4 regions of the Planococcus sp. MB-3u-03 genome follow, and region 1 is predicted to be linked to each of the others. Evidence: riboswitches for the same ligand, from Rfam matches in the RefSeq annotation. Region 1 holds a riboswitch; each other region holds the start of a gene.
The links. A riboswitch is a leader RNA that binds a small molecule or an ion and turns the genes downstream of it on or off. The one in region 1 is predicted to bind S-adenosylmethionine.
Positions count from the first base shown of each region.

Region 2: it holds a riboswitch for S-adenosylmethionine, as region 1 does, so the genes downstream of both, CW734_RS17785 (transporter substrate-binding domain-containing protein) here and CW734_RS04050 (MetQ/NlpA family ABC transporter substrate-binding protein) in region 1, are expected to answer to the same signal.
Region 3: it holds a riboswitch for S-adenosylmethionine, as region 1 does, so the genes downstream of both, CW734_RS17760 (ABC transporter substrate-binding protein) here and CW734_RS04050 (MetQ/NlpA family ABC transporter substrate-binding protein) in region 1, are expected to answer to the same signal.
Region 4: it holds a riboswitch for S-adenosylmethionine, as region 1 does, so the genes downstream of both, CW734_RS15545 (methionine ABC transporter ATP-binding protein) here and CW734_RS04050 (MetQ/NlpA family ABC transporter substrate-binding protein) in region 1, are expected to answer to the same signal.

Region 1 is NZ_CP025135.1:536,961-544,287, forward strand. It holds gene groL (chaperonin GroEL) at 1-1,460, shown strand, start outside; gene CW734_RS04045 (SDR family NAD(P)-dependent oxidoreductase) at 1,553-2,308, opposite strand; SAM riboswitch class I at 2,665-2,785, shown strand; gene CW734_RS04050 (MetQ/NlpA family ABC transporter substrate-binding protein) at 2,894-3,724, shown strand; gene CW734_RS04055 (acyl-CoA dehydrogenase family protein) at 3,746-4,918, shown strand; gene CW734_RS04060 (DegV family protein) at 5,132-5,977, shown strand; gene CW734_RS19550 (GAF domain-containing protein) at 6,195-6,623, shown strand; gene CW734_RS19555 (GGDEF domain-containing protein) at 6,572-7,072, shown strand; partial or broken gene CW734_RS04070 (threonine aldolase family protein) at 7,106-7,327, shown strand, end outside.
Region 2 is NZ_CP025135.1:3,308,716-3,316,042, forward strand. It holds gene CW734_RS17780 (amino acid ABC transporter permease) at 1-565, opposite strand, end outside; gene CW734_RS17785 (transporter substrate-binding domain-containing protein) at 587-1,399, opposite strand; SAM riboswitch class I at 1,526-1,631, opposite strand; gene solA (N-methyl-L-tryptophan oxidase) at 1,838-2,977, shown strand; gene CW734_RS17795 (Gfo/Idh/MocA family protein) at 3,237-4,295, opposite strand; gene CW734_RS17800 (ABC transporter permease) at 4,307-5,281, opposite strand; gene CW734_RS17805 (sugar ABC transporter ATP-binding protein) at 5,274-6,788, opposite strand; gene CW734_RS17810 (substrate-binding domain-containing protein) at 6,853-7,327, opposite strand, start outside.
Region 3 is NZ_CP025135.1:3,300,049-3,307,375, reverse strand. It holds gene mmuM (homocysteine S-methyltransferase) at 1-548, shown strand, start outside; gene CW734_RS17765 (alpha/beta hydrolase) at 705-1,472, shown strand; SAM riboswitch class I at 1,573-1,675, shown strand; gene CW734_RS17760 (ABC transporter substrate-binding protein) at 1,958-3,538, shown strand; gene CW734_RS17755 (ABC transporter permease) at 3,632-4,576, shown strand; gene CW734_RS17750 (ABC transporter permease) at 4,600-5,430, shown strand; gene CW734_RS17745 (ABC transporter ATP-binding protein) at 5,444-6,451, shown strand; gene CW734_RS17740 (ABC transporter ATP-binding protein) at 6,448-7,327, shown strand, end outside.
Region 4 is NZ_CP025135.1:2,856,218-2,863,544, reverse strand. It holds gene CW734_RS15570 (acetamidase/formamidase family protein) at 1-691, opposite strand, end outside; partial or broken gene lepB (signal peptidase I) at 869-1,122, shown strand; gene CW734_RS19485 (S26 family signal peptidase) at 1,212-1,370, shown strand; gene CW734_RS15560 (purple acid phosphatase family protein) at 1,659-3,908, shown strand; partial or broken gene CW734_RS15555 (pyridoxal phosphate-dependent aminotransferase) at 3,942-5,106, opposite strand; gene CW734_RS15550 (carbon-nitrogen family hydrolase) at 5,192-5,986, shown strand; SAM riboswitch class I at 6,033-6,139, shown strand; gene CW734_RS15545 (methionine ABC transporter ATP-binding protein) at 6,212-7,225, shown strand; gene CW734_RS15540 (methionine ABC transporter permease) at 7,215-7,327, shown strand, end outside.

The DNA of each region.
Region 1 (7,327 bases):
AAATCGAGCTTGAAAACGCGTTTGAAAACATGGGCGCAAAACTCGTGGCGGAAGTTGCTTCCAAAACAAATGATATCGCAGGTGACGGTACGACAACTGCGACAGTTCTAGCACAAGCGATGATCCGCGAAGGCTTGAAGAACGTCACAGCTGGCGCAAACCCTGTCGGCATCCGCCGCGGCATCGAACTTGCTGTGGAAAGCGCAGTTACGGGATTGCAATCTATTTCCCAGCAAATCGAAGGCAAAGAATCGATCGCGCAAGTAGCGGCGATTTCTTCAGGCGACGAGGAAGTCGGTAAATTGATCGCAGAAGCAATGGAGCGCGTCGGCAACGATGGCGTCATCCCATTGGAAGAATCACGCGGCTTCACGACGGAACTTGACGTTGTGGAAGGGATGCAATTCGACCGCGGCTACCAGTCTCCTTACATGGTGACGGATTCCGATAAAATGGAAGCGGTTCTTGAAAACCCGTTCATCCTTGTCACTGACAAGAAAATCGGCAATATCCAGGAAATCCTTCCGGTGCTTGAGCAAGTCGTTCAGCAAAGCAAACCGCTACTCATCATCTCTGAAGATGTTGAAGGCGAAGCGTTGGCAACACTTGTCGTGAACAAATTGCGCGGCACATTCAACGCAGTAGCTGTGAAAGCTCCTGGATTCGGCGATCGCAGAAAAGCGATGCTTGAAGACATTGCTGCACTTACTGGCGCTGAAGTGATCACGGAAGATCTCGGTCTTGACCTGAAATCCACAAATATCGCACAACTTGGACGCGCAGCGAAAGTCGTCGTTTCGAAAGACAACACGACAATCGTTGAAGGCAATGGCGATTCCGAGAAAATCATCGCACGCGTGGCGCAAATCCGTAGCCAATTGGAAGAAACGACTTCTGAATTCGACCGCGAAAAACTGCAGGAGCGCCTCGCGAAACTTGCTGGCGGCGTAGCAGTGATCAAAGTCGGCGCAGCAACTGAAACAGAATTGAAAGAGCGTAAACTGCGCATTGAAGACGCATTGAACGCAACACGCGCAGCGGTTGAAGAAGGCATCGTGGCAGGCGGCGGTACAGCGCTTATCAATGTCTACAACCAAGTGGCGCAAATTGCGACAGAGCAAGAAGGCGACGTCGCGACTGGCATCAACATCGTGCTCCGTGCACTTGAAGAGCCGGTTCGCCAAATCGCAACGAACGCTGGCCTTGAAGGCTCGATCATCGTTCACCGCCTGAAAACGGAAGAAGTCGGAATCGGCTACAACGCAGCAACAGGCGAATGGGTCAACATGCTTGAACAAGGCATCGTAGACCCAACGAAAGTGACGCGTTCTGCACTGCAAAACGCAGCATCTGTTGCGGCTATGTTCCTGACAACTGAGGCTGTAGTGGCTGATATTCCGGAGCCAGCAGGTCAAGGTGGCGGAATGCCTGATATGGGTGGCATGGGAGGAATGATGTAAGCCATCAGCCCATCTAGAAAATCCCCTTTCACGTAATGTGAAAGGGGATTTTTTGATGTTTGAACTATACTCGAACTTAAGGACAGGGAATTCTACTTCCTCGAGGTATACTGAAAAACCGGATCCATCAACTCAAACTCATAGGTCTCACTATTGACCTTGCCAACAATCTGTTCGCTATCATAAAGCTCCAGCATAAACTGTGCCATCTCTTTTGAGGTATGGAACTTCTGCACATTGTCGCTATAGCTGAATTCATCAAGTTCCCGCGCAGTTTTCACGAATTCGGTTTCGGTCATGGATGGCGCGAGTATTTTAACTTTCAATCGAGCTCCGTTATCCTGCAGTTCCTGGGCAAGGCCTTCTGTAAATGCGCTCACGTAAAATTTGGTCGCAGCGTATGTAACAGCATTTGGCACGAGTCTGTAGCCTAAGTCAGATGATACGTTGATGAGCTGCGCCCCTTCTTGGTCCGCATAGTCGCGTGCATAAAGAGTGGAAAGCGTAGTGAGTGCCTCAACATTTACGCGCAGCATCTTTTCCGTTTTAGTCATATCCTGCTCAGCGACGGTAGCACTGTTTCCGAAGCCGGCGTTGTTGACGAAGGTTTCAATATCGTATTCTTTGAGGCTTTCGTATAGTGCATGGACCTGCTCGCTGTCGGATAGGTCGGTGGGTTTGATGACGACGTCCAGCTCAGAGTTCATGCTTTGAATCTTCTCTTTAAGATTATTGAGCTCGTTTTCCCTTCTTGCCACAAGAATAAGGTTTTTGCCGCATGTCGCAAAAGCCAGTGCAGCTTCATATCCGATTCCTGAGCTGGCGCCTGTAATTACCGTGTACTTCATGTGAATCCCTCCATTGAAATGAATAGATAGCTAGTGTGCAGAAACAATGAAACTCTCATGAGATTGTGCTGGCTCTTGAAGTGAAAGAAACAGCATTTTATAAACTGGAAACTTCAATATTAGAGTGTTTGGAATTAGGAGAGTTCTTAAATGAAGATTATACACTATTTTCCTGCTGGCACAGAAACATACAAAATATCTTAGCAAGGAGCGGTACGTGGAAACACATCTCTCCGATTTAGTAGGGAGGAGTGTTTTTATAGTACGATTTCTAAATTTTCTATTGCCATGAAATCCAAGCTCTGCTATTGTATTAATCATATCAATTTACTCGGCATTAATTCTGAGTACATAATTTCTTATCCAGATAAGTGGAGGGACTGGCCCTTTGAAGCTTCGGCAGCGGAACAGATTGGATGTCCAATTTGAAACTGTGCCAAATCCAGCAGGTGCTGTTAAGCATTTGAGAGATGAGAAGAGCCGGACGGTGAGCCTCTCTTCTTTTTTATGAAGAGGGGTTTTTCTATTGGCCGCAAGAATTGTAGCGTCTCATTCAAAATAAAAAAGACCAAGGAGAGATGGCAGATGAACAAGCGTTGGATTGGTGTGTTTGGGATTTCGGGTGCGCTATTATTAGCTGGATGCGGCGATAGCGGGGAAGCTTCCGAGGAAGACAAGAAAGAAGTGCGTGTCGGCTTTGGCGTCGGGACGTACGAGCAGCAATTCAAGGAAGGGATCTTGCCTATTTTGGAGGAGAAAGGGTATAAAGTGGATACAACAACTTTTTCCCAGAACATGCAGTTGAATCCGGCGATGCAGGAAGGCTTGATCGATGCGAGCATTTTCCAGAGCACGGCGTATATGGAAGGGATCAACGAGGAATTGGGCATGGACATGACCGGCATCGCTTTTGTGCCGAGCGCGCCTCAAGGTTTGTATTCAGCGAATCATCAATCGTTGGATGAGGTGAAGGACGGCTCGACTGTCGGCTTGCCGAATGATCCGGTCAACCAGGAACGCGCAGTGCGCATCTTGGAGGAACTCGGGTGGGTGACGGTGTCAGACGATGCAGGCGTGACGGATTTTAATTTGAACGCAGTGGAAAATGCGGATTACGATCTCGACTTGAAAGTCTTGGACCCAGCGCAAATTCTGGTGTCGCTGCAGGATATCGATTTTGGCGTCGTCAACGGCAATTATATTGCCAATGCGCCGGACCGCAAGATTACGGATGCGTTGAAAATCGAGAATACGCCCGAACAGCATCGGATTGTGGTGACGATCGAAGAAGATAACGCGGATACTCAGTGGGCGAAAGATTTGAAAGACGCTTACGAATCCGAGGAGTTCCAGGAATATATCGAGTCGAATGAGCAGTATGACGGCTTCATTTTGACGGAGGAATGGGCGCAATAGATAGGAGAAAGGTGAAGAATGATGGATATCCTAAAAGCGAAGACATTTGAAGAACGCATGGACATATTGAATGAAACCGTCGCACCGTTTACGGAACGGGCCGCGCACAATGATTTGGAACGAAAATTTCCATTTGAGAATTTTGAGGAACTGAAAGCGATCAATTACCCCGCGTTGACGATTCCGAAAGAATACGGCGGAGCGGGCATTTCCTTGTCTGAGATGCTGCGCTATCAGGAAGCGATCAGCCGCGCGGACGGGTCGACCGGTTTGTCAATCGGTTGGCATATGGGCATCGTTCAAGATTTGGGCGAGACCGGTAAATGGGACGAATCAGTGCTTGAAGCTTTATTTGACGATATCAAAGCACGCGGCGCATTGATCAATAATTGTGCGACCGAAAAGCAGACCGGCAGCCCGACAAGAGGCGGCAAGCCATCGACCACAGCGAGAAAAGTTGGCGGTTCGTGGGTCATTGATGGACGCAAGTCGTTCACGTCGATGGCGCCGGTATTGAATTACTTCAACGTGACCGCTGTGATTGAAGAGACCGGAGAAGTGGGCTATTTCCTCATTCCGCGGTCGGCTGAAGGCATAGCGATCGACGAGACTTGGGACAGTGTGGCGATGACCGGCACCGGAAGCCATGATTTGGTGTTGACGAATGTCCAAGTAGAGGAGAAGGCTTTGGTCGAGATTAGTGTGCCCGGGAAGAAGCGACCGGCGGGATGGCTGCTCCATATCCCGGCGTGCTATCTCGGAATCGCACAGGCCGCGCAGGACTATGCAATCCGCTTTGCACAGGAGTATTCGCCGAATAGCTTGAACGGGCCGATCATCGAGCTGCCGAACGTCAAACAAAAGATTGGCCAAATCGAATTGGAATTGCAGCGGTCACGGCATTTCCTTCATTCCGTCGCGAAACAATGGGACGGTTCGGACGAAGAACAGCGCTCACAGATGGCTGCGGAACTCGGGGCCGTAAAAGTCGCGGTGACGAATTCAGCGGTCGATATCGTGGATTTGGCGATGCGCGTCGCAGGTGCACACAGCCTGTCGGAAAAATCGCCTTTGCAGCGCTATTACCGCGATGTGCGGGCGGGACTTCACAACCCGCCGATGGAAGACATGCTCATTCCATCGCTTGCGGATTTTGCGATCGGCAAAGCGAAATCGAAACAACCGGTTAAATAGGGGCAGGGCCGCGGATCTTCAGTGATCTGCGGCTTTTTTCTTTTTATAATTGGAAAGAAATTACGGAGATAAGTGCAAATTATGTCGACGCTTACATTAATTTTCCCTTATGTGACATCTGTCACTAGCCGCTATGGCCGCGCCTCCTGTACGTTAACAAAAGCAGACAACTGCTTCCGATATGGAATTCGCATCTAGAGGGGAATTTTTAGAATGAAAAAAATCGCATGGATCACGGATACAGCAGCGCAATTGGATGATGCATTCATCCAAAGGCATAATGTCTATGTATTGCCCCTTAGTGTCGTGTTTGACGACGGGTCGTACCGAGAGTCGATCGACCTGACGCAGGGAGAATTTTACGATAAATTACGTGCGGCGAAAGTGTCGCCGAAAACTTCACAGCCGGCCATCGGGGAAATGACGGCCTTATACGAAAAACTGCAGGCGGAAGGCTACGATTTGGCGGTAGCCCTCCATTTGTCGAGTGGATTGTCCGGTACCTATAATAGCGCGCTATCAGCTGCCGAGATGGCGGATTTCAAGGTGTATCCGATCGACTCGAAAATCGGTTCGTTCCCGATGGGGAAAATGATCGAAATCGGCAATGAATTGTTCGCAGCCGGTAAAGAACCGGAAGAAGTCGTAGAGACAATCAATCAATTGACCGCCAAATCGCATTTATCGTTCATTCCGTCGAGCTTGAACCAATTGCATAAAAGCGGGCGGGTGTCCGGGACACAGGCGTTCCTCAGTAATATCCTCAACATCAAAGTAGTCATCACTTTTGTCGACGGCGTCACGACGATGAAAGAGAAAGTCCGGTCGAACAAACGCGCCAAGGAAAGCGTCAATTCGGCCTTGCGCGCGGATATGGAGTCCGGGATGGTGCCGGAAGTGGCGGTCATCCATTGCAATAATGAAGCCGGCGCGGAAGCGTGGAAAAACGAATTGATGAAGGAATTCTCAGGGCTTAAAGTAGATGTTATTCCGCTAAGCGTCTGCGTGGGCGTCCATGCCGGGGAAGGCACGACCGGCTTGAGCTGGGTCAGCTATTAAAATAGTAAAGATCACCATGAACCTTGGATTGGCCGCGTTTTTATGCGCTGCCGTCCGGGGTTTTTGTTATTTTCCTGTATCTGAAGAAAGCTTCACGGGATGGCGTTCTATGTTAAACTTTAATAAATATAGTTAAATATTGGCTATTAATATGTATCAGTAGATTAATTTTCCAAAAGAATGCAAATAAGAAATCTGACACTAATTGAGGTGCTTAATGATGGTGACATTTCGGGAATTGGAAATGTATAAGAATTTTGATGAGCTGGCGGAAGATGTAATCGGCCTGGCCAAAGAGATTTTGCCGGATCAATTGTTTTATTTAAGCTCCATCAGTGAAGCTCAGCAAATAATCCTTAAGCATTCGCCGAACGACACGACGATCCCCATAGCGGAGGGATTGGTGTTGAATCTGGAGGATTCGCTGTGCAGCCGCATCGATTTCAAGAACAAGCAGCCCTTGGTCTATGAGGATGTCAAAGACGGACATGCACTGGGAGCGTTTGAAGAGAAGCTGGAAGCAGCCAATGTGCGCTCGTATTTGGGATTGCCGATTTCCTTCATTAATGGGGAGTGGTTCGGCACCTTGTGCGGATGTTTACCTATTACTTGGATCTCGAGCGCTTCGCTTACCGGGATTCGCTGACGGATCTATACAATCGCCATTTTCTCACGCGATTCTTTGAAGGGAATTCGAAAGCGGGAGGCGCAGTATTCTTTCTCGATTTGGATGGCTTTAAAAAGGTCAACGATGTGTACGGCCACGATACGGGAGATGTGGTATTGAAAGAAGTGGCCTCAAAGCTGCAGCGATTTACCGCCGTTCATTCGGTTGCCTTGGCGATTCGTCTTGGCGGGGATGAATTCCTGGTCTGTTTTACCGAACCAGCCAGTGCAGCGGAATTGAGCGAATGGGCAAATCGCCTGCTCGGCAGCTTGAGTGATTGGGAAGCCGATTATCCGCTGTCGGCGAGCCTCGGCATTGCCCAATATCCTGCCGGTGGGGATTGTGATTTGAAAGAACTTCTCCAGCAAGCTGACCAAGCATTGTATCAAGCGAAAAAAGCAGGGAAGAACCGCTATACTTTCTATTAAGTTCAAAATTAAGCGTTTTGAGGAGTGGGGACATTGGCTGAACTCAATCGACTGCAATCGGTCTTTAAGCAATCGAGGTATCAATTGGCGAATCACGGCACGCGCAATGCGGGTGTGTTGAAGCATGCTTTTGAAGAAATTGCTGATGATGTTGAAAGTGATTTGTATGGAACAGGGTAGATCATTGAAGAATTTCAGGAGAAGATGGCGGCGTTTTTAGGAAAAGAATCCGCAGTTTTTTTCCCGAGCGGCACG
Region 2 (7,327 bases), 610 kb from region 1:
TGATATCGATGACGCCGATGATAAACACGAGCGAGGTGTCTTTGATCGTGCTGATGAACATATTGCCGAGGTTCGGGATCGCTACCGTCAAGGCCTGCGGGAAGACGATCTTCAGCATCATCTGCACAGGCGTCATGCCGATCGCTTTGGCGGCTTCGAACTGCCCGCGGTCGACCGATTCGATCGCCGAACGGATCGTTTCGGATAAATACGCGCCCAAATTGATGGAAAAGGCCATCAAGGCATAGAATTCCGGTGCGATGCTATTGACGTCCGCCGACTGAAGCCAGCCGTATTCGCTCTGAAGAAAATAAATGATTTTCGGAATCCCGTAAAACACCAGGTAAATCTGCACCAATAACGGCGTCCCCCGGATAAAGGAGATATAGATCGACGTGATGACGCTGAGCACAGGTACTTTGTAGATTTTGATCAATGCCGCAGCCACGCCGATGATTAAACTCAAAAGCAGTGAGCCGACTGCTATGCCGATCGTGATTGGCAGCCTGGAAATAATGGCAGGAAAGCTCTCGATCAAGAAATTCAAGTCCAGTAAATTTTCCATTGTCTCTGTCCTTCCGCTAGCTTATTCAGGGATGTAGTCGCCGCCGGTCCATTTCTCGGACAGTTCGGACAAGGTGCCGTCTTCTTTCAGCTGTTTCAAAATCGGGTCGATCAAGGCTTTCAACTCTTCGCCTTTTTCTTCATCTTTCAAGACGATGCCCATATCGTCATTGACCAAAGGCTGCCCGACAATCTCCACGCCGAGTTCATTCTTTTCCAACACCGCGTTCATCATGATCGGGTCATTGACGTAAGCGTCGACGCGCCCGTTCTGCACATCCTGCAGAATTTCCGACGGGTTGCCGCTTTCGCTGTATTTCAGTTCGATCGGCTCGGCGGCGGTTTCGTTGTACTCCTCAAGCAATAAAGTATAGGAATCGCCTGCCAAAGCCCCGACCGCTTTTCCTTCCAAATCTTCAATCGTCTGAATGTCTTCTCGGCCTTCTTTCACCGCGATGACCGTTTCCGCTGCGAAATACGATTCATCGGTGAACAAATACTTTTCTTGGCGTTCCGGCGTTTTCGCTACTTGGTCGGCAATGGCCTGAATTTTATTCGACTCGAGCGCGAGGAACATGCTGTCCCACGGTACGGCGACGTATTCGAACGTATAGCCGTCCAATTGTTCATCGACGGCTTTCATCATGTCCACGTCATAGCCCGTCAGCTGGTTGGCATCATCCGCGAAAGCGAAAGGCGGATAGTCGTTTTGCGTTCCGACGCGGATCACTTGGTCTCCTGTAGCGTTCGCCGTCTCTTCCGATGAACAGCCGGCAAGTGTTCCGGCAAGACCTACTAAACAGGCAGTAGCGAATAGATAAGCGTTTCTTTTCATAATTCAAGCTCCTTTTGGTGTGTAGTTTTTTTATGATAGGGCTGGACTTTCCGCCTTGTGTAGAGTGCCTGCCCTCCTTTTGGATGCAAAAAAGCCTCTTTCAATAGGAAAGAGGCTTCGACCAATTTCTTATCTCTCAGAATGAACACATTCTGCAGGAATTAGCACCTCTCATGAACATGATGGTTGCTGGACGTCATAGGGCCTGTCCCTCAGTCTCTCTGGATAAGTTATTTAATTTTTTTAACATATTAACGATAGTATTTGAGATAGCCCCTGCTGTCAAACCCTTTTTTGAAAATAAATCAAAATTTCGTATAAAAATTCAGGAGGAAATTGACAAAGCCTGCCATATTGCATACCATCAATTTAATATTCCATTGCTGCCGGGTTCCACCGGGCGGCATGCATCCAATACAAGAGCGGAGTGAACACAAGATGAGCGAGGAAACTGTTTTTGATGTCGCCATCGTCGGTGCCGGCACGATGGGCATGGCCGCCGGCGCCTTTTTGGCACAGCAAGGCAAGAAGACATTGGTGATCGATGCATTCGACCCGCCCCATGCGAACGGCAGCCATCACGGAGATACCCGGTTGATCCGCCACGCCTACGGGGAAGGCAGGCATTACGTTAGGTTAGTGTTGCGCGCGCAGCAATTATGGGAAGACTTGGAGAAGCAGACCGGCTACAAAGTGTTCGATAAGACCGGTGTTATCGGGCTTGGCCCGGAAGACTCCCCTTTTCTGCTCGAAAGCATTGCAGCCGCCAATAGCTACGGCTTGCCGCTCGAAATATTAAGCAGCGGCGCGATTCAAGAAAGATGGCCGGGCTTCACAGTGCCCGAGCATTTCATCGGCTGCTTTGAAGCACAAGCAGGCGTGTTGTACAGCGAAAATGCCATCCGTGCCTATAAGAAACTGGCGCTCGAAAACGGCGTTCACTATGTGCCGAATACACCCGTCCAACACATCGATATACAGGACGGGGATCGCGTGAAAATCTCGACCGCGCAAGGTGTTTTCTATGCTGAAAAAGTGATCGTCACAGCCGGTGCATGGGCGAAGAAGCTGCTACCAGACCTGCAATTGCCGATCCAACCGACGCGCAAAGCGGTCGGCTGGTTTGAAGCACCGGAGATGTACAATGCCGATCAATTTCCCGGTTTTTTTGTGGAAGGTCCCGAGATGATGTTCTACGGCTTCCCGAGCATCGACGGCGCTGGCGTAAAAGTCGGACGCTCGGATGGCGGGCAGCCAATCGACCCGGACGAACAAACCCAGAACTTCGGGCAATACGAATTTGATGAGGGCGACCTAAGAAGATTCCTGGACCTGTATATGCCAGAAGCGAGCGGAGAATTGAAACAAGGCAAAACTTGTTTATACACCGTCTCGGACGACCATAACTTCATCATCGACCGCCATCCGGACAACGAGCACGTCATTTTCGCCTGCGGCTTTACCGGCCACGGCTTTAAATTCGGCAGCGTCATGGGCGAAGTGTTGAGCCAATTGGCAATAGACGGCCACACCGAATTCGACATCGCTCCCTTCTCACTCAACCGTTTCAAACCATGAGCGAAATGAAAGAAGAGTGTTGAAGAAATTAGTGATTCACTATGCATAAAAAGAAAATCACTTATTCTACATTTTAAGATCAATGTTCTACCTAAGTATTTGGAGAAGCGTTTGCTCGACTCCTGTGGATCAGCGAGACGACCGAGACCCCGCAAGGAGCACAGCGACTGAGGAGGCTTGAACGCGAGCCCACGGAAAGCGAGCGATAAGCTTCGGAAAATACGGCTTTAACTTTCTCGACAAACTAAAGAGTCTCTCCTTATTGATAAAGGAGAGACTCTTTTTCGATAGTGACCACTTGCTTGGTGTCGGCTGCTTCCATGATGCCCAAAATGACTTTCAGTGATTTCAAGGCATCTTCTCCCGTAACGATCGGCTCCTGGTCCAGGCGGATGGAATCGACGAATGCATCAATGACGCCGCTCGGAGTCTGGTTGTCATTCGTTTGGATCGCTTCCAGCTGGTAGTTCACTTTCTCGCCGGATTCCATGATGAGTTCCAGCTGATACTCGTCATCATGGTAGATTTTCATGATGCCTTTCTCACAATAAACAACGGTGCTGTTGTCCTCTTCCCCGTAATAGGTCCAGGAGAAGGCGGCGTTTCCGAGACGCCCTTTTTGCGTCGCCAAGCTGCAGACAAGATTGTCGCATACTTCAATCGACTCGCCGTTTTCATCCGTTTTATGCAAAGCTCCCTGAAAGGCGCTCACTTGAATGATTTCATCATCGAGCAGGTAATGCAGCAAATCGATTTTATGGATGCCAAGGTCGCCGCCGACACCGAAGCCCGAGCGCTCCTTTTTGAAGAACCATGTTGATTTCGTTTTATTGATGCCCCAGGATTCTGGGCCCGAATGCCCGAAAGCAGTGCGGAAAGTCAAGACTTTCCCGAGCTCTCCGCTAGCGAGGATTTCGCGTGCTTTTTGATGCGCGCGCGTAAAGCGCTGATTGTGGTCGACCATCAATTTCTTGCCGGATTTTTTCTGTGCCGCTAAAATTTCCTTGGCATGATCGACCGTCAAGGAAATCGGTTTTTCACACAGCACGTGCTTACCGCTCAACAGCGCTTGTGTCGAGAACAAATGATGGTGTTCATTCGAAGAGCAGTCACTGATGGCTGTAATCTCGGGGTCGTTGAACAATTCCTCGACGCTTTCCACATTCCGCCCGCCGAACAATTCGACCATCGCTTCGGAACGGTGGAGATTGCGGTCGTAAAAGACGATTTCATCCACATATGGATTCGCTGTATATTCCGGCGCGTGGCGCATTTTCGTAATGGCCCCGCAGCCAATGATGCCTACCTTGATGCCCATGCAATCTCCTCCTATTCTCTTTTTTGGAACACGACGGCAATGATGATGATCAAGCCTTTGACAAAGCCCTGCAGATGGGGCGAAACATTCATCAAGTTCATCATATTGTTGAGGATGCCCAAGATCAAGATGCCGAAAATCGTGCCGATGATTTTGCCGCGCCCGCCTGTCATGCGCGTGCCGCCGATGATGACAGCTGCAATGGCGTCAAGTTCATATTGCGCCCCGGAACTTGAAGACGAAATCGAGTTCAACCGGGACGTTTCAATGACCGCCGCGACTCCGACAAGCATCCCGATCAGCGTATAGACGCCGATTTTGATGCGGTCCACACGGATAGCGGACAGCATCGCCGCTTTTTCATTCGACCCGAGCGCATAGACGTACCTGCCGAACCGTGTTTTGTGCATGACGATATAAATCAGCACGGCCATGGCGAAGAAAATGAGCACCGGCAAATCAAAAATCCATACATTGTTATTGGCGATGGCGGTGAATCCGCTCACTTCGCCCGAGACGCTGCCGCCTTCTGCAATATACAGTGCGATCGAACGGGCCGCGGCCATCATGCCGAGCGTAGCGATAAACGACGCGATCCTGCCTTTCGCGACCATCAGGCCATTCAGGAATCCGGCGAATGCCCCGACCAATAAGGCCGTGAACACGCCGATTAAAATACTGCCGGATGCGTTCAATGCCAAGACGGAAATGACGCCGGCGAGCGCCAGGACAGAGCCGACCGATAAATCAATGCCGCCTGACAGCATGACGACCGTCATCCCAAGCGCAATGATGCCGATGATCGACACTTGCATGAGGATGTTCAATTGGTTGTTGATATCGAGAAATCTTGGATTCATCACGGAAGCAGCGATGAAAATGATGATGAACGCAATGATGACGCTGTATTCCGACCATAGCCAGGACAGCCTGCTTTTCATGCTTGGAGATTCAGGGCTGTATTCCTTTGTGTTGATATTATCCAATGTGCTCTCCCTCCCTTTTCGCGCCTGTGGCATAATGCATGATTTCTTCTTCGTTTGTCTCATCGCCCATAAACCTGGCCGTGATTTCCCCGTGGTACATGACGTTGATGACATGGCATATGCGCAACACTTCAGGGGCTTCTGATGACAGGATGATGATCGCTTTGCCCAGTTTTGCGAGTTCTAGGATCTCCTGATAGATTTCCTGTTTTGCGCCGACGTCGATGCCTTGTGTCGGGTTGTCGAAAATCAAGATATCGGTATCCGCTTCAAGCCATTTGGCGATGATCACTTTCTGCTGGTTGCCGCCGCTCAATTTGTCGATGGTGATGCGTGGATTAGCTACTTTGATGTTCAAGGCTTTTTTATAGCTGCTGAACTTTTCCAGCTCCCGCTTGTCTTGGATGAAACCCAATCGCTCAAAATTGCCCATCGATGACAAGCTCATATTATGGACGACGCTCAAATCTTTGATGATGGCATTTTCTTTACGGTCTTTCGGCACATAGCCCATGCCAGCCTGCAGCGCCGTTCGCGGATGGGTGATTTTCATCGCTTTGCCCTTCACTTTGATGGTGCCCGTGTATTTTTTGCGGTAGCCGAATAAACTTTCAAACAGCTCCGTCCGGCCGTCTCCCGCAAGCCCGGTAAACCCGACAATCTGGCCTTTTCGGACGGTAAAGTCGATGTCCTGGAATAAGCCAGGGCTGCTTAAGCGCTCGACTTCCAGAGCCATTTCGCCAAATTCGTGCTCATGGACAAAGCGCTCCTGTGAAATCGCTTTGCCGACCATCAGCTTGGTGATTTCCTCTAAATTTCCGCTCTGCATGCCATCCGTCTTCACTAGCTGGCCGTCGCGCAGCACGGTGTAGCGGTCGCATACCGCTTGGATTTCCTTTAATTTATGGGAAATATAAATGATGGATACGCCCGATTTCTTCAAGTTGCGCATCAATTCGAACAGCCGGCCCACTTCATGTTCCGCGAGCGATGTCGTCGGTTCATCCATGATGATCAGCTTCGATTTATGCAGCAGCGCTTTTGAAATCTCGATCAATTGCTTATAGGACGTGGCGAGATTGCGCACATATTCTTTCGGATTGAGGAACACGCCCAGTTCCGCCAAGATCTCACGCGTTTGGCGGCACATTTCTTCCACGTTCAAAAATCCGGCCTTGTTGCGAATTTCTGAACCTAGAAACATGTTTTCATACACTTTCAAATCATTGACCATATTCAGCTCCTGATGGATGAAGCTGATGCCATGCGCCTGGGAAATATGCGGGTTCGCCATATTTACCTGTTTGCCTTCAATGAAAATCTGCCCGCTGTCCGGTTGGTGGACGCCGCCTAAAATATTCATCAGCGTCGATTTGCCGGCGCCGTTTTCCCCAAGCAAGGCATGAATCTCCCCTTTTTCTACTTCCAGCGTCACTTTCTTTAAAACTGGGACGCCGTTAAATGATTTCTCGATTTGGTTCATCGCCACAAAAGGCTGCGAAGTCATGTCTTAACCTCCTTATAGGAAAAGAGGAAATGCAATGGCTCCACTGCATTTCCCGGCTATTAGCTTAGAATTTCGATTCCGGATCGTAATACTCATCCACATTTTCTTTGGTCACTTGCGTCGCTTCCTTGACGACCATCGATTCAGCCGGCTCCTCACCTTGCGCCAAATCACCAGCGATCGTCACTGCATCTTCGACCATGGTCGGTGAATACAAGAACGTCGCTTTCATCAGCCCGTCGTTTTGGATGTCTTCGAATACGCCTTTCGCGCCGCCTGCCCCTGTGACAAATTGGATATCCGTCCGGCCTGCTTCTTTAATAGCCTGCATGACGCCTAATGCCATGCCATCATCTTGAGTGAAAACGGCATCGATTTCAGGATTGGCTTGCAAAATGTTTTGCATGACTTCCAATGATTTCTCAGTGGAAAAGTCGCCGCTTTGCGAAGCGATGATTTCCATGCCTTCCTGCCCTTCAACTGCTTCTTTAAATCCGGATCCCCGCTGTTCCGTTACCGAACTCGGCGGCCCAGTGATT
Region 3 (7,327 bases), 620 kb from region 1:
GCGGCGGCTATGCGATTGGCGAAGAGCAATTGGCCGCATTTCATAGAGAGCGAATCCGGGTGCTGGTGGAAGCAGGAGCGGATATTTTGGCGTGCGAAACTTTGCCGTGCCTTGCGGAAGCGAAAGCGATTGTGAGCGTGCTGGAAGAATTTCCGCAGGTGTCTGCCTGGTTTACATTCAGTGCGAAAGATGAGTTCCATATCAGTGATGGGGAGCGGATCGCGGATTGTGCAAAATGGCTCGAGCAGCAATCGCAAGTGGCGGCAATCGGCATTAATTGCACAGCTCCGCAGTTTATCGAATCCTTGATCCAGGAAGTGAAAAGCGCATCTTCCAAACCGGTCATCGTCTATCCAAATTCCGGCGCCACTTACGACCCGGTAAGCAAAACCTGGAGCGAAGAACCGTCAGTTGGTGCGTTTTCAGCCAATTCGAAAGCCTGGCATAAAGCAGGAGCAGATATCATCGGCGGCTGTTGCAGCACGACTCCCGATGATATTGCAGCGATCGCCTCGTGGGCGCGCCAAGGGAAAGCTTCGGAAGTTTAAGGCAGCGCCTGGTGCGGGTGATCGTTCATTTTATAAAACCTAGTTGACAAGTAGGTTTTGAATATAGTCTAATGTGAATAAGCTTTTTTCGCATTACTTCACATTAGGGGCAGCTAGTGGGCCTCCTGATTTTTAAACAGCTGAAGGAGGGATTGCATGAACGAACAATATCCTGTCATCCAAGGGGCGGAAGCCTTCTTTCTGAAAGGCGGCAGCACCGGCATCCTATTGTGCCACGGGTTTCTCGGCACGCCGCAAAGCGTCAGGGAATTAGGCGAAGCGCTCGGCGAACAAGGCTATACGGTTTCCTGTCCGCGGCTGCCGGGCCATGGCACCCATTTCAAGGAGTTGGAACAATTTTCTTATGAAGACTGGTTCCAGAGTGTTGAGCAGGCTTATTTAGAACTCAAACAAGCGTGCACATCGGTCTTTGTCATCGGGCAATCGATGGGCGGCACCTTGAGCTTGGATCTGGCCAGCCGCCATCCTGAAATCCAGGGCATCGCGTTGATCAATCCGGCGATCGACATCCCGCAGTTTGAAACTTACCGCAGCCGCCCGGCCCATGCTTACGTTACAGAAGATGCGCCCGATATCAAAAAAGCGGATGCGGTGGAAATCACTTACGGGCAAGCACCGGTCAAAGCGTATCAGCAATTGCTTGGCTATATGGATGCTGTCCGCGCAAAGCTCGCCGAAGTCCGCTGCCCGGTCGTTTGTTTCCAGTCGCTTGAAGACCATGTCGTGCCGCCAGCCAACACCGACTATATTCTCGGCAAGGTCGGTTCGGATTACGCGTTCAAGCACGAACTCCATAATTCCTATCACATCGCTTCCATGGACCATGAATTGGATTTCATCGTCGCCAAATCCATTGAATGGATCGAACAGGCGCAGGTCTTGCCGGCTGGAGGGCAAGCGTAAACCAAATCGAATTTTAGCATCATGTAAATAAATTCAATTTCTTCAAAATAATGTTGACAAGCCGGATCAAGGGCCGTAACATGAACTTTACAATTTAATCATCTTATCGAGATTGACTGAGGGACTGGCCCTGAGACGTCAAAGCAGCAGACCGCAACGCGGCACTGTGCTAATTCCTTGTACTGCGCGTACAGAGATAAGAGAGGCGATCGAACGTACGAAACCACTCCTCTTCTTGTCGAAAAGAAGAAGGGGTTTTTTTATTACGTTAAAACCAAGTAAACAGGTAAGATAAATTATTTTTTTGGCGAAGGAGGTGCCTTCAATGGACAAATGGTTTTCGAAATACCGTCGGAGCTTGAGCGGCAGATTGGCGCATCAACACTTCGACGCTTCATTGAAAATCTGGGAACTTGGATAGGCTTTTAGGCAGTTGCATACATAATCGAGGCAACATCATTTTTTCAATCATAAGGAGGAACATCGTGAAAAATATCATCTTTTTACTTATCAGTTTAATTGCACTTATCGGCTTGGCCGGTTGTTCCGGCGGCGAAGCGAGTTCGTCCAATGCTGACGGAGATTCAGAACCAGTGGAAGGCGGGGAGCTGAACGTGGCGATCGGCGCAGATCCGAACACGCTGGACTGGATGTATACGGGAGAAAGTGCCGCACGCAAAATCGGCTGGCATATTTATGAAGGTTTGTTTGCCTTAAACCAGGATTTTGAAGCAGTGCCGTTGCTCGCTGAAGATTATGAAGTGAGCGAAGACGGAAAAACCTACACAATTACCTTGCGTGAAGGCGTAAGCTTCCATAACGGGGAACCAGTAACGGCAGAAGATGCCAAAGCGTCCATCGAACGTTGGCTGAAAGTGTCATCTGTCGGCAAGATCACCAACGACCACGTGGAGTCCGTGGAAGCAGACGGCTCGCAATTGACCATTCAATTGAACAAAGCATACAGTTCTCTGCTTTCTGACTTGGCTGCCCCGAAATCGGCTGCAGTCGTCTTACCGAAAGCAATCGCTGAAGCGGCCGGCGAAAAGCCGCTCGACCATGACCAGTATATCGGCACCGGGCCATTCCAGTTTGATTCGTGGAAGCGCGGCGATGAAATCGTCTTGGCCAAATACGACGACTATGCATCTAGAACCGATGAGACAAGCGGTTTGACGGGAGAGAAAAAAGCGTATGTGGATTCGGTCCATTTCAAGATCGTCAAAGACCCTCAAGTGGTGGTCAATGGCTTGAAAACCGGACTTTACGATTTCGGCGATGAAGTTCCGCTCGATTTGTACGAAGTGATCGAAAGCACGCCGAATATCGAAGCTGGCACCGCCACTAACGGCTATACGGTGTTGACGCCGGATAAATCGGAAGCGCCTTTCGATGACTTGCAAGTACGCCAGGCATTGAACGCTGCACTCGATAAAGAAGCGATTGCCAAAGCAACATACGGCAACGAGGAATTTTACGAATTGGACGGCGCTTTGTTCACGCCGAACCAAACCGCCCTGTATTCGGAAGAAAACACAGACGGCTTCCTGTCCTACGATGTGGATGAAGCGAAACGCTTATTGGAAGAAAGCAGCTACGACGGCGAGCCGATCAAAATTATCTTCTCGAGCGATTCCAACGACTATAAGAAAATTGCCGAGATCGCTGAACAGCAGCTTGAAGCAGCCGGCTTTGCGGTCGAGCTGGAATCCTATGAATGGGCAACATACCTTGAGAAATGGGGAGAGGCTTCCAATTGGGATCTCGTTGTCGTCGGATGGTCCCCGTTCTTCTCGCCGAACCAGGCAGGCATGTTGAGCCAGGATTCGAACAGCAGTGGCTGGTATAACAGTGAGAAATGGCAGGAGCAAATCGCCCAGTGGGCACAAGCGGAATCCGAGGAAGAACGACAGCAGATCCTCGCCGGCTTGAACGAAACGCTGTATGAAGAATTGCCGTTTGAAAAAGTGACGAACATCTCGAACTTGAATGCGCGCACAACCGATATCCACGACTATAGCGAATGGTATGGCCCGCGCTTCTGGAATACGTATAAAACAAATTAACGACGAGCCATCAAACAGGATAACTAAGAGAAGAAAATCGTCAGGAACGATGCTGGCGATTTTCTTCCTTTTATGGAGAAGGGGGAACAAGCAATGCTGAACTACACGATTCGCCGGCTGTTGTCGGTGATTCCCGTCATGCTGGTCGTCAGTGTAATCGTCTTTATGATCGTGCATCTGACTCCCGGCAACCCGGCGTTCCTCATTTTAGGGGAGGACAGTTCACCGGAAGCGATTGCTGATTTGGAGCGTGAACTGGGCTTAGACCAAGCGCTTTATGTCCAATTCTTCAATTGGTTTGCACAAGTCATCACGGGGGATCTCGGAACCTCCGTTTACTCTTCGCAATCGGTGACCTCGCTGATCGCCGAGAATTTCGGGCCGACCTTCAGCTTGATGGCGCTGTCGACGGTGATTTTGCTCGTCATTGCCATTCCGGTGGCGATCCTCATCGTCGCGTTGCGCAAGACTGTCTTGGACCCGATTTTCACATCGGTTTCCTTGTTCGGCGTATCGGTCCCGGAATTCTGGCTCGCGACGCTATTGGTGCTCGGCTTCGGCGTCGCGCTGCCGATCTTTCCGGTGGCCGGTTATGTGCCGTTTGCGGAAGGGGCGGATGCATGGCTTCACCATATTTTGCTGCCATCGTTTGTACTGGCGATCGTTGAGGTGGGCATCATCGCCCGGATGCTGCGCGACAGCATGCTCGATTCGGTCAATCAGGATTACATCAAAACGGCGCGCGCGAAAGGCGTAAAGGAACGTGAAGTATTGATGCGCCATGTCTTCATCAATGCCTTGATCCCAACGACCACGGTGCTCGGCGCTACAGTGGCCGGCTTGCTCGGCGGCACAGTCATCATCGAAACTTTGTTCACGATTCCGGGCATCGGCCAGCTCTTGGTCGATTCCATCCACCGCCGCGATTACCCGGTCGTACAGGGAATTGTGTTGTTCATTGCCGGCATTTATGTGTTCGTCAATCTATTGGTAGATCTGCTGTACACATTCCTCGATCCACGCATCCGCTATGATTGACCATTTGGAAGGAGACGAAACCGATGTTTACTAAGAAAACGAATTTGCTGGCGCTGGCGATGCTATTGATCGTCGCGCTTGCGGCCATCACCGCAAGTTTCTGGCTGCCTTTCTCGCCGGCCGCGATTTCCCCGGAACAGCGCTTGACCGGCCCTTCAGGGGCGCATTGGTTCGGCACGGATGATTTTGGCCGCGACATTTTCTCGCGGACCATCGTCGCGGCCCGGGTGTCCTTGTCTGTCGGCGTCATCGTTGCGGTGCTGTCAACGGTAATCGGCACAGTGATCGGCTTAATCTCCGGCTATTTCCGCAAAGTGGATTTCGTGCTGATGAGAATCATTGACGGCTTTCTGGCGTTTCCGGCACTCATCCTTGCGCTTGCGCTGGTTGCAGCACTTGGCGGCAGCATCACCAATATCATCATCGCTTTGACGCTGGCGTTTTTCCCGGTCATGGCGAGAGTCGTCCGTTCGGCGACGCTGCAAGTGAAAAACCAATCCTATATCGAAGCGGCCCAGACGACCGGATCGAGCCATGCGGTGATCATCGCCAAATACGTATTGCCGAATATTCTGTCCCCGGTTATCGTCCAAAGCACCTTCATTTTCGCGAAAGCGATTTTAGCGGAAGCGGCGCTCAGCTTTCTCGGCGTGGGGGTTAACCCGTCAACGCCGACCTGGGGCAATATGCTGCAGGAAGCACAGATCTACGTGACCATCGCGCCTTGGTATTCCATTTTCCCAGGCCTTGCGATCGTCATCACTGTTCTGGCTTTGAATTTGCTCGGCGATGGGCTGAGGGACAGTTTTAATCCACATCAAGCGAAACGCAAGCGCAAAACCAAACTTGCCTAAAGGGGGCACTCGAATGTTGCAAGTAGAAAATCTTCATGTCCATCTTGATACACCGGGCGGCCTCGTGAAAGCAGTCGACGGCGTGTCCTTTTCCATCCAGAAAGGGGAGACCATCGGCATCGTCGGGGAGTCGGGGAGCGGCAAAAGCGTGCTTGCCCATTCCTTGATGAAGCTCAATCCGGAACCGCCTGCAAAGTATCCGGAAGGCACAATCCATTTTGAAGGCCAATCGGTGTTGGAAATGGGCAAAACGGAACTTAGGAAACTGCGGGGCAATGACATCGCCATGATCTTTCAGGATCCGATGTCGAGTTTGAATCCCGTCTCCAAAATCGGCAAGCAATTGATCGAAGCCATTCAAGCCCATCAAAAACGGCCGAAACAGCAAGCCCGCGAAAAAGCGATTGAGTTATTGGAAGACGTCGGCATTGCCGATGCCAAAGCACGCATGAACAGCTACCCGCATCAATTCTCGGGTGGGATGCGCCAGCGTGTCTTGATCGCGATGGCGCTTGCTTCCAACCCGAAATTATTGATTGCGGATGAGCCGACGACGGCGCTCGATGTCACCATACAGGCGCAAGTTTTGGATTTGCTGAAGGGCATCCAGGAAAAATACGGCACGGCCATTCTCGTCATCACCCACGACCTCGGCGTCGTTGCCCACTTGGCTGACCGCATCCTGGTCATGTATGCCGGGAAAATCGTCGAATCGGGAAGTGCTGAAGATATCTTCTACAGGACTTCGATGCCATATACGTGGTCGCTCTTGCGTTCGGTCCCGGTCATCCGGGAAGGCGGCCCGGAGCGGCTCATCCCGATCGACGGGCAGCCGCCGAGTTTGATCGACCGGCCGGCGGGATGCGCGTTCGAACCGAGATGCCCATTCGCACGGGACGCATGCCGGCAAGTTGATCCGCCGCTGGAGCATCGCGAAGGCAATCATTCGGCAGCGTGCATTCTTTCAAGTAATGAATTCGAAGAACAGAAAAAGCAATTGGAAGGGGTGCTGATAACATGAGCGCATTATTGGATATCAAAGGGCTGCATGTCCATTTCCCCGTCAAAAAAGGCTTGTTGCAGCGCGAGAAAAGCTACGTCAAAGCGCTGAACGGCATCGACCTCCAAGTCCAAAAAGGCGAGACACTCGGCATCGTCGGCGAATCGGGCTGCGGAAAAAGCACACTCGCGAGAAGCATTGTCGGCCTGCAGCAACCGACAGCGGGTGAAATCCTATTCCATGGAAAAGATTACGCAGATGCGAGCGCCAAAGAACTTCATGATATGCGGCGCAATGTCCAGATGATTTTCCAGGATCCCTACACCAGTTTGAATCCGCGCATGAAGATCGGGGATAGCATAGCGGCGCCGTTGAAAGCCTATAAAAAGACCGAGCGGCTGGAATCGAGGGTCAAGGAATTGCTTGAACTCGTCGGATTGAACCCGGACACGCATTACGATAAACTGCCGCATGAGTTTTCTGGCGGTCAGCGGCAGCGTGTCGGCATTGCCCGCGCCCTTGCCCTGGAGCCGGAACTGCTAATCTGCGATGAGCCGGTCAGTGCACTCGATGTTTCGGTGCAGGCGCAAGTCATCAATTTGCTTCAGGATCTGCAGAAGCAATTGGGCTTGACCTATGTTTTCATCGCGCATGATTTATCCGTCATCAATCATTTGGCCGACCGTGTGGCTGTCATGTATCTAGGAAAAGTGATGGAGAAATCGGAAAAAGGCGCGTTCTATACAAAAGTCCAGCATCCGTATACGCAATCCTTGCTGTCGGCAGTGCCGGTTCCCGACCCGTTGCTCGAGCGCGGCCGGGAACGCATCGTCTTGAAAGGCGAGCTGCCGTCGCCGGCGAACCCGCCAAGCGGCTGCGTATTCCACACAAGATGTC
Region 4 (7,327 bases), 1.1 Mb from region 1:
CTGAGACGAGAAACGCCAAGCCTTCTTCATTTTCGAGCAAAGGATGCTTTAAATGGTTGCCTTTAATGACATCAAATTGGACAGTGGCACTGCCCGGTACTTCAATGCCGGAAACACTGATTTCTCCGTCACCCATCGCGGCATGGAAATCACCAAGTGCAAACAGCGCGCCTTCAGCAGCAACGGGAAAATAAAGGGTTGCGCCTTTTGTAATCAGTTTCGTATCCATGTTGCCGCCGTGTGCACCCGGCGTGCCGCATGAAACGGGTTCGCCTTCCGGTGCAACGCCGATGACGCCAATCATCGGATTCAGCGGAAGCTGCAAGCGCTCGTTGAAGACCGCCTTGCCGTTTTGGATGGGAATGATTTTTGATTCCATCTTTTCCATCCGGTGGCCCATCACGCCGAGGTCCGGACCGGTGACCATGACACCTTGCTCGCCGATTTCAAGGTCTTTGATCTCCACTTTCAAGACATCGCCGATCTCGGCTCCTTCAATGAAAATCGGCCCTGTCGCAGGATTCACTTGATTCCAGTCGATGGCTGCGACTTCCTGATCGCTCGACTGGAGTTGGTTTTTAAAGCAATCGAAAGTATTGATCTTCACGGTATCGCCGGCCGCTATCCGCAGGCTCGGGTCATGTGTATTGGAAAAAGCGTAAATGACATCTTGTGCAGGTAATGTTTTCATCAATCCCACTCCTTTAAAATTAAGATAGAAATCAATTCTATGTCTGATAATTCTTTCAACTCGCTTGTTTTCATTATCGAACAAGAAATCTCCGAGTGCAAGGCGTGAGGCGCTATAGTAAACTAAAGAAAAAAGCGGGGCGGGGGAGAGTCAGTGTACGAAGATCCGGTCAAAGAAATGCTTGTATGGATGAAAGTGCTGCTGCTGACGGCATTGATCATCTTTGGGGTCCGCCAGTTCCTGTTCGAGCCGGTCATCGTCGAAGGCGGATCGATGCAGCCGAGCTATTATGAAAACGATAAATTAGTGCTGAGCAAAGCGACAACAATCGCCAACTTCGATACAATCGTGTTTTCGCACCGGACGGCAGCCGTTTCATCAAGCGGGTCATCGGCGTGCCGGGCGACCATATCCAGATGTCGGGCGCGGAAATTATCCTGAACGGACAGCCGCTGGACGAACCCTACCTGGACGGAGGCGGAGATGACGAATTCACGGCACAGCCCCAATTGGCCAGTGAATTTTCAGTTCCCCGGATTGCTATTATGTCCTTGGTGACAATCGCGGCAATAGCACGGATTCCCGCGTGCTGGGATTTATCCAGAAACAAGACGTGATCGGTGAAGTGAAATTCCGCTTTGCGCCTTTCAGGAGTTCAGATTCGTGGAATAAACGATAAGTTTAGCAAAAGCTTTTCCGTTGAGCAGAGGCTCTTCGGGAAAGGCCTTTTGTATGGCTGTGATTTTCTTTTCTTTATATGTGGAGGAAGCATTGCTTAAGGAATGATGGCCATGGATATACAGAAAGAATGTAAATTCCTTTTAAATAGTTCTAAATATTCACATTTTTTCTTTTTTTAGTTCAATTGAATTATGCTAAAATTTAATTACTGAATATTTGAAAATAATAGATCGGATTGTTTACGAAGGGGTGGGGCAATGAAGACGATATGGCAGGGTGCAGGGCGATGGTTTCTTATAGCGATGATTGCGGGAGGGCGGCTTTTCAGCTGGGTGAGAGACACACAGAAGCGGCAGAAGGCGCACTGGAAATCGGGGCGGCGCATTTGATGGAAGGGCAGCGCCAGGCTTTTCAATCGCATCTTTCCAGCTCGCTGTTGTTTATGGACAGGGGCTTTTTGAGTAGCGAAGCGGATGATTCATACCCTGCGTCCCATATCGCCTTTGCACCTGGAAGCGATGAGTCGGAAATGAATTTTTCGTGGTATTCGCCGAGCACAACACGTCCTGGCCAAGTGCAATACGCAAAAGTTTCTTCCGGGACCGAGGATTTTCCGGAAAACGCTGCGGTAACGGTCGATGCATCGTTGAAAAACGCTACTTACGGCTATTCTGCCCATGAAACGGTGATCACCCAGCTCGAAAATGAAACGGACTATCTGTACCGTTTAGGGGATGGACGTGGCAATTGGACGCAAGCTTTCCATTTCAAGACTAAGGATCCTTCGTCATATGAATTTGTGATGGTTGCTGATCCGCAAATCGGCGCGTCTGGTGACATTGCAGAAGATCAAAGAGGATGGGAAAGAACTTTGCGTCAAGCAATTGACCGCAGTCCTGACTCGAGCTTTATCCTCTCCGCAGGCGATCAGGTTGATGCCCGCTATTCCGAAAAAGAATATGCGGCTTATTTCGCGCCTGAACCGCTGCGCAATTATCCAACGGCGACCACTATCGGCAACCATGACGATACCTATCATTACGCCTATCATTTCAATGTCCCGAATGAAAACTGGGAACTCGGCAATTACGATAATTCCGGTGGTGATTATTATTTCTCTTACGGGGATACCTTGTTCATGAATTTGAATTCCAATAGCCAGAATCCGGAAGAGCATATTCAGTTTATGGAGGAAACGGCTGAAGCGACTGCCGGGCGGGACTGGAAATGGAAGATACTCGTTTTCCATCATTCCATCTATAGCGCTGCTGCACATTCGCAAAGTGAAGTGGTGCTAAACTTGCGCGATCAGCTCGTGCCGACCATTGACGAACTCGGCTTTGATGCGGTATTGATGGGGCATGACCATTCCTATGTGAGAACTTATCAGATGGAAAATTTCCAGCCTTTGAAAAATCACATGATGCAAGGCGATGCACCGGTCAATCCGGAAGGCACCGTCTATATTACAGGGAACACGGCGAGCGGCAGTAAATTCTATGGCATGCAGACAGAACGCGAACCGTATTCAGCGGTACGCGAACAATGGGGTGTACCGACTTATATGAATATCCAAGTGGAGCCGACGCGTTTGCGCTTTGAGACCTACCGAACGGATACGGAAGAACTGGTCGATGGATACGAGATCATTAAAGATCCGTCCATCGAAACGGTCGTGCCGGCGCTTGAAAAAGTGGAACTCGAAGCGAACAGCACCGTGCTGGCTACCGAAGAGAATTCTTTCTATCCGGAAGTGGAATTGAACCTTAAAGGAGAAAACGTCGAAGGCGGGCAATACGATATTTCGCCTGACTCGGTCACGTACCGCACGAGCAGTGATGGCATCCAAATAAAAGACGGAAAAGTCCTGGCAGCAGAAGGTGCGGATCCTGGAAAAGTGGAAGTGTTTGCGGAAGTAAAAGATGGCGATAAAGTGTGGGAAAGCAATGCGATTGAATTCGAATTGGTGGCACACGAAGAAATCGGACTGCTCGAAGCAGGCAGCGAGTGGCGTTATCTGGACGATGGCAGCGACCAGAAACAAGACTGGATTGAAGCCGATTTCGATGACAGTGATTGGGCGCAAGGCGCTGGCCCGCTAGGCTTTCCGGAAGATGAAGAACGGCCGGAATTTGGCGCTGTGGAAACGCTCGTCGGCTTTGGTGGGGATGAGACCGAGAAAATCGCATTGACGTATTTCAGAGCCGCATTTGAAGTGGAAGATGCGGAAGATATCGGCGATCTCGGCTATGTGGAATTCGGTGTTGATGACGCGGTCATCCTGTATTTGAACGGAGAAGAAATTATGCGCTTCAATATGCCGGAGACTGGCGAGTTCGGTTTTGAGGACTACCAGGAAGCGGTGAGCGATGAGGATTTCGGAAGCGAAGACCGAATCGAGCGAATCTACTTGGATGAAGAGGCCCTTGCCCATCTGAAAGACGGCGAGAATGTGCTGGCTGCCCAAGTGCATCAGGATGACCGTTTCAGTTCCGACCTGTATTGGGATCTGGAAATGGTGGTTAATAAAAAATAAAAAAAAAGAAGGCGCAATGCCTTCTTTTTTTGCCTATTTAGTGAAAATCCCCAATTTCTCGATTCGTTGGATTGCTTCGATGATGCGCTGTTCATCGACCAATAGCCCGACGCGTACAAAACCTTCTCCGCCAGGGCCAAATCCACTGCCCGGCGCCACGGCGATGTCGACTTTGTCGAGTAGCAGGTCAGAGAACTCGATGCTCGTATAGCCTTCGGGGACAGGCAGCCAGGCAAAAAATGATCCCTTCGGCGCTTCGAATTCCCAGCCGATCCGGCGGCATTCATCCACCAGCGTCTGGCGTCTCTTCTCGTATAATTCATTCAGTTCCTCGACGCATTGCTGGCTGCTGTTTAATGCTTCTACAGCGGCCAGTTGGACAGCCGGAAAGATGCCGGCGAACAAATGGTCTTGGACGAGGTTGAGTGCTTCGATCATTTTGGCATTACCCACCGCAAAGCCGATGCGCCATCCGGCCATATTATACGTTTTGGACAAGGTATACATTTCGATGCCGATATCTTTGGCGCCTTTTGATTGCAGGAAGCTAACCGGCTTCTTGCCATCAAAGCCAATGCGGCCATAAGCAAAGTCATGTACAACCCCGATGCCGTTTTCTTTGGCAAACTGAATCGTTTCATCGAAAAACGCAATGTCTGCAGTCGCGCCTGTCGGGTTGTTTGGGTAGTTCAAGTACATCAGTTTGGCGCGTGCTTTCGCGGCGGCTGTCACATCGTTGTAGTCGGGGAGATAGCCGGTTTCCTGTTTCAGTTTCATCAAATCAAATTCGATATCCGCAAGCGGTGCGGCTGACAGGTAATCAGGATAGCCCGGATCCGGCAACAGCAGCGAATCGCCCGGGTTCAGCAATGCAAGCGGCAACTCGATAAAACCGATTTTCGTTCCGGACAAAATAGCGACTTCCAAATCAGGATCGATATCGACATCGTATTCTTTTTAGAAATCCGCAGCGGCTTTCCTTAACGAACTGAGGCCGCGAAACGGCGAGTAGCGATGTGTTTGAGGATCGGCTACCGCTTGTTGCATGGCCTTGACTATATGCGCAGGCGTTGGCTGATCCGGGTTGCCTTGGCCGAAATTGATGACGTCTCGTCCTTCGTCGACTGCTTTTGCCGTTTTGCAACAAGCAGGGCGAAAATTGATCCGGAAGATTTTGTAAGCGATTTGAAAAGTCCATGAAATCCTCCTCATTTTCTAAATAATTGCACTTCTATCTTAAATCTTATAGAGTTTAAGCTAAACTGTCTACAGGGGGAGAGAATATGAAAATCGCTTGTGTGCAGATGGATATCGATTTCGGAGAGCCCGAAACGAATTTTCAGCGTGTAAAAAACTATTTGGAAGAAGCGGCAGAAAACGGCGCGGAGCTCATCGTCCTGCCAGAAATGTGGAACACCGGGTATGCGTTAACGCAGCTGGACGAACTCGCGGACAGCAACGGCCGAACCGCAGATTTTCTGAAACAATTCGCCAAAGAGCATAGCGTCCATATCGTCGGAGGTTCGGTCTCTACAAAAAAAGAAGGTGGCTTCTATAATACGATGTATGTGGCCGACAACACAGGCGCGCTCGTTTCAGAATACGATAAAGCACATCGCTTCGGCTTGATGGACGAGCATATCCATCTCGAGGAAGGGCAGTCGCTCGGCACATTCGAATTAGACGGTGAGACTTTTGGCGGCGTCATTTGCTACGACATCCGCTTTCCTGAATGGCTGCGCGCACAAGTGCTGAACGGCGCGAAGGCGATCTTCGTGCCTGCGGAATGGCCGGCCGCGCGCATCGATCATTGGCGCATCCTGCTGCAGGCGCGCGCAATCGAGAATCAATGCTTCATCATTGCCGCGAACCGGATCGGCAGCGACCCGAAAAATGAGTTCGGCGGCCATTCGATGGTCATCGCGCCGTGGGGGGAAGTCCGGATGGATATGGGGCAAGAACAAGGCATTGGCTATACCGAGATCGATCTTTCGGAAGTAGACGAAGTGCGGGGGCGCATTCCGGTATTCGATGACCGCCGCGTTCCATTGTACAAAAAGTTTGAAAAATCGCATTGACAAGTCTGCGCTCCTGCAGGTAACATGGGAAATAACCAAATAACTATGCTTATCAAGAGAGACCGAGGGTAAGGCCCTATGACGTCCGGCAACCCCCATTTATTGGGAAGGTGCCAAGTCCTGCAGAATGAAATTCATTCTGAAAGATAAGTCGGAATTCTAATTTTCGATGTCTCTTTTTTGATAAAAGAGGCATTTTTTTATTTGCCTGGGGGAGTGGACAGCATGATTCAAATCGAACAACTGAGCAAAACTTATCAAACCAAGCACGGCACGGTGAAAGGTGTCGATGATGTGACGTTGGAAGTGAAGACCGGTGAAATTTTCGGCATCGTCGGCTATTCCGGCGCCGGAAAAAGTTCCCTCATCCGCTGCATCAACTTGCTTGAGCGGCCAACATCAGGCACCGTGAAAGTCGGCGGTCAGGACTTAACGAAGCTGCGTGGCGACGGATTGCGGAAAGCGCGCTTGAAAATCGGCATGATCTTCCAGCATTTCTACTTGATCAGCCAAAAGACGGTCGCTGAGAATATTTCCTTCGCCCTTCGCGCAGCAGGAACACCGAGCAAGAAAATCGGCCCACGCGTCGATGAACTGCTCGAAATGGTTGGCTTGTCGGACAAACGCAATGTCTACCCGGCACAGCTGAGCGGCGGGCAAAAGCAGCGCGTTGGCATCGCCCGTGCACTCGCCAATGAACCGGCTGTGCTGTTATGTGACGAAGCAACATCTGCACTCGACCCGAATACGACTTTATCGATCTTGCGTTTATTGAAAGACATCAACCGCAAGCTTAATATCACGATTGTATTGATTACGCATGAGATGAACGTCGTCAAGGAAATTTGCGACCGGATGGCGGTCATGCAAGGCGGGCGTGTCATCGAAGAAGGCCGTGTCTACGATATCTTTGCCGATCCAAAGACCGCTTTGACGAAGGAATTCATCTCGAGCGTCGTGTCGTTCAACGTGCCGGAAGAAATCCTGAAGAAATGCGATGGCACGATCGTCAAAGTATTGTTCAAAGGCGAAGTCGCTGGAGATGGCATCATTTCCGATATGTTGCAAAGCTATCCGGTCAAAGGGAATTTCCTGCACGGGGCGATCGAATACATCCAGGAATTGCCCCTCGGCATTTTCGTCATGGAATTGAAAGGCGCTCAAGCAGATGTGAGTCAGGCGATTCACTATCTTGAGCAGCGCGAAGCAATTGTGGAGGTGATGGAGCATGGGAATTGAATGGGGACGAATCATCGAATTATGGCCGGAAATTCAAGTGGCGTTTTACCAGACTTTAATCATGATCGGCATCTCGCTTGGAGTGGCTCTTGTCATCGGTTT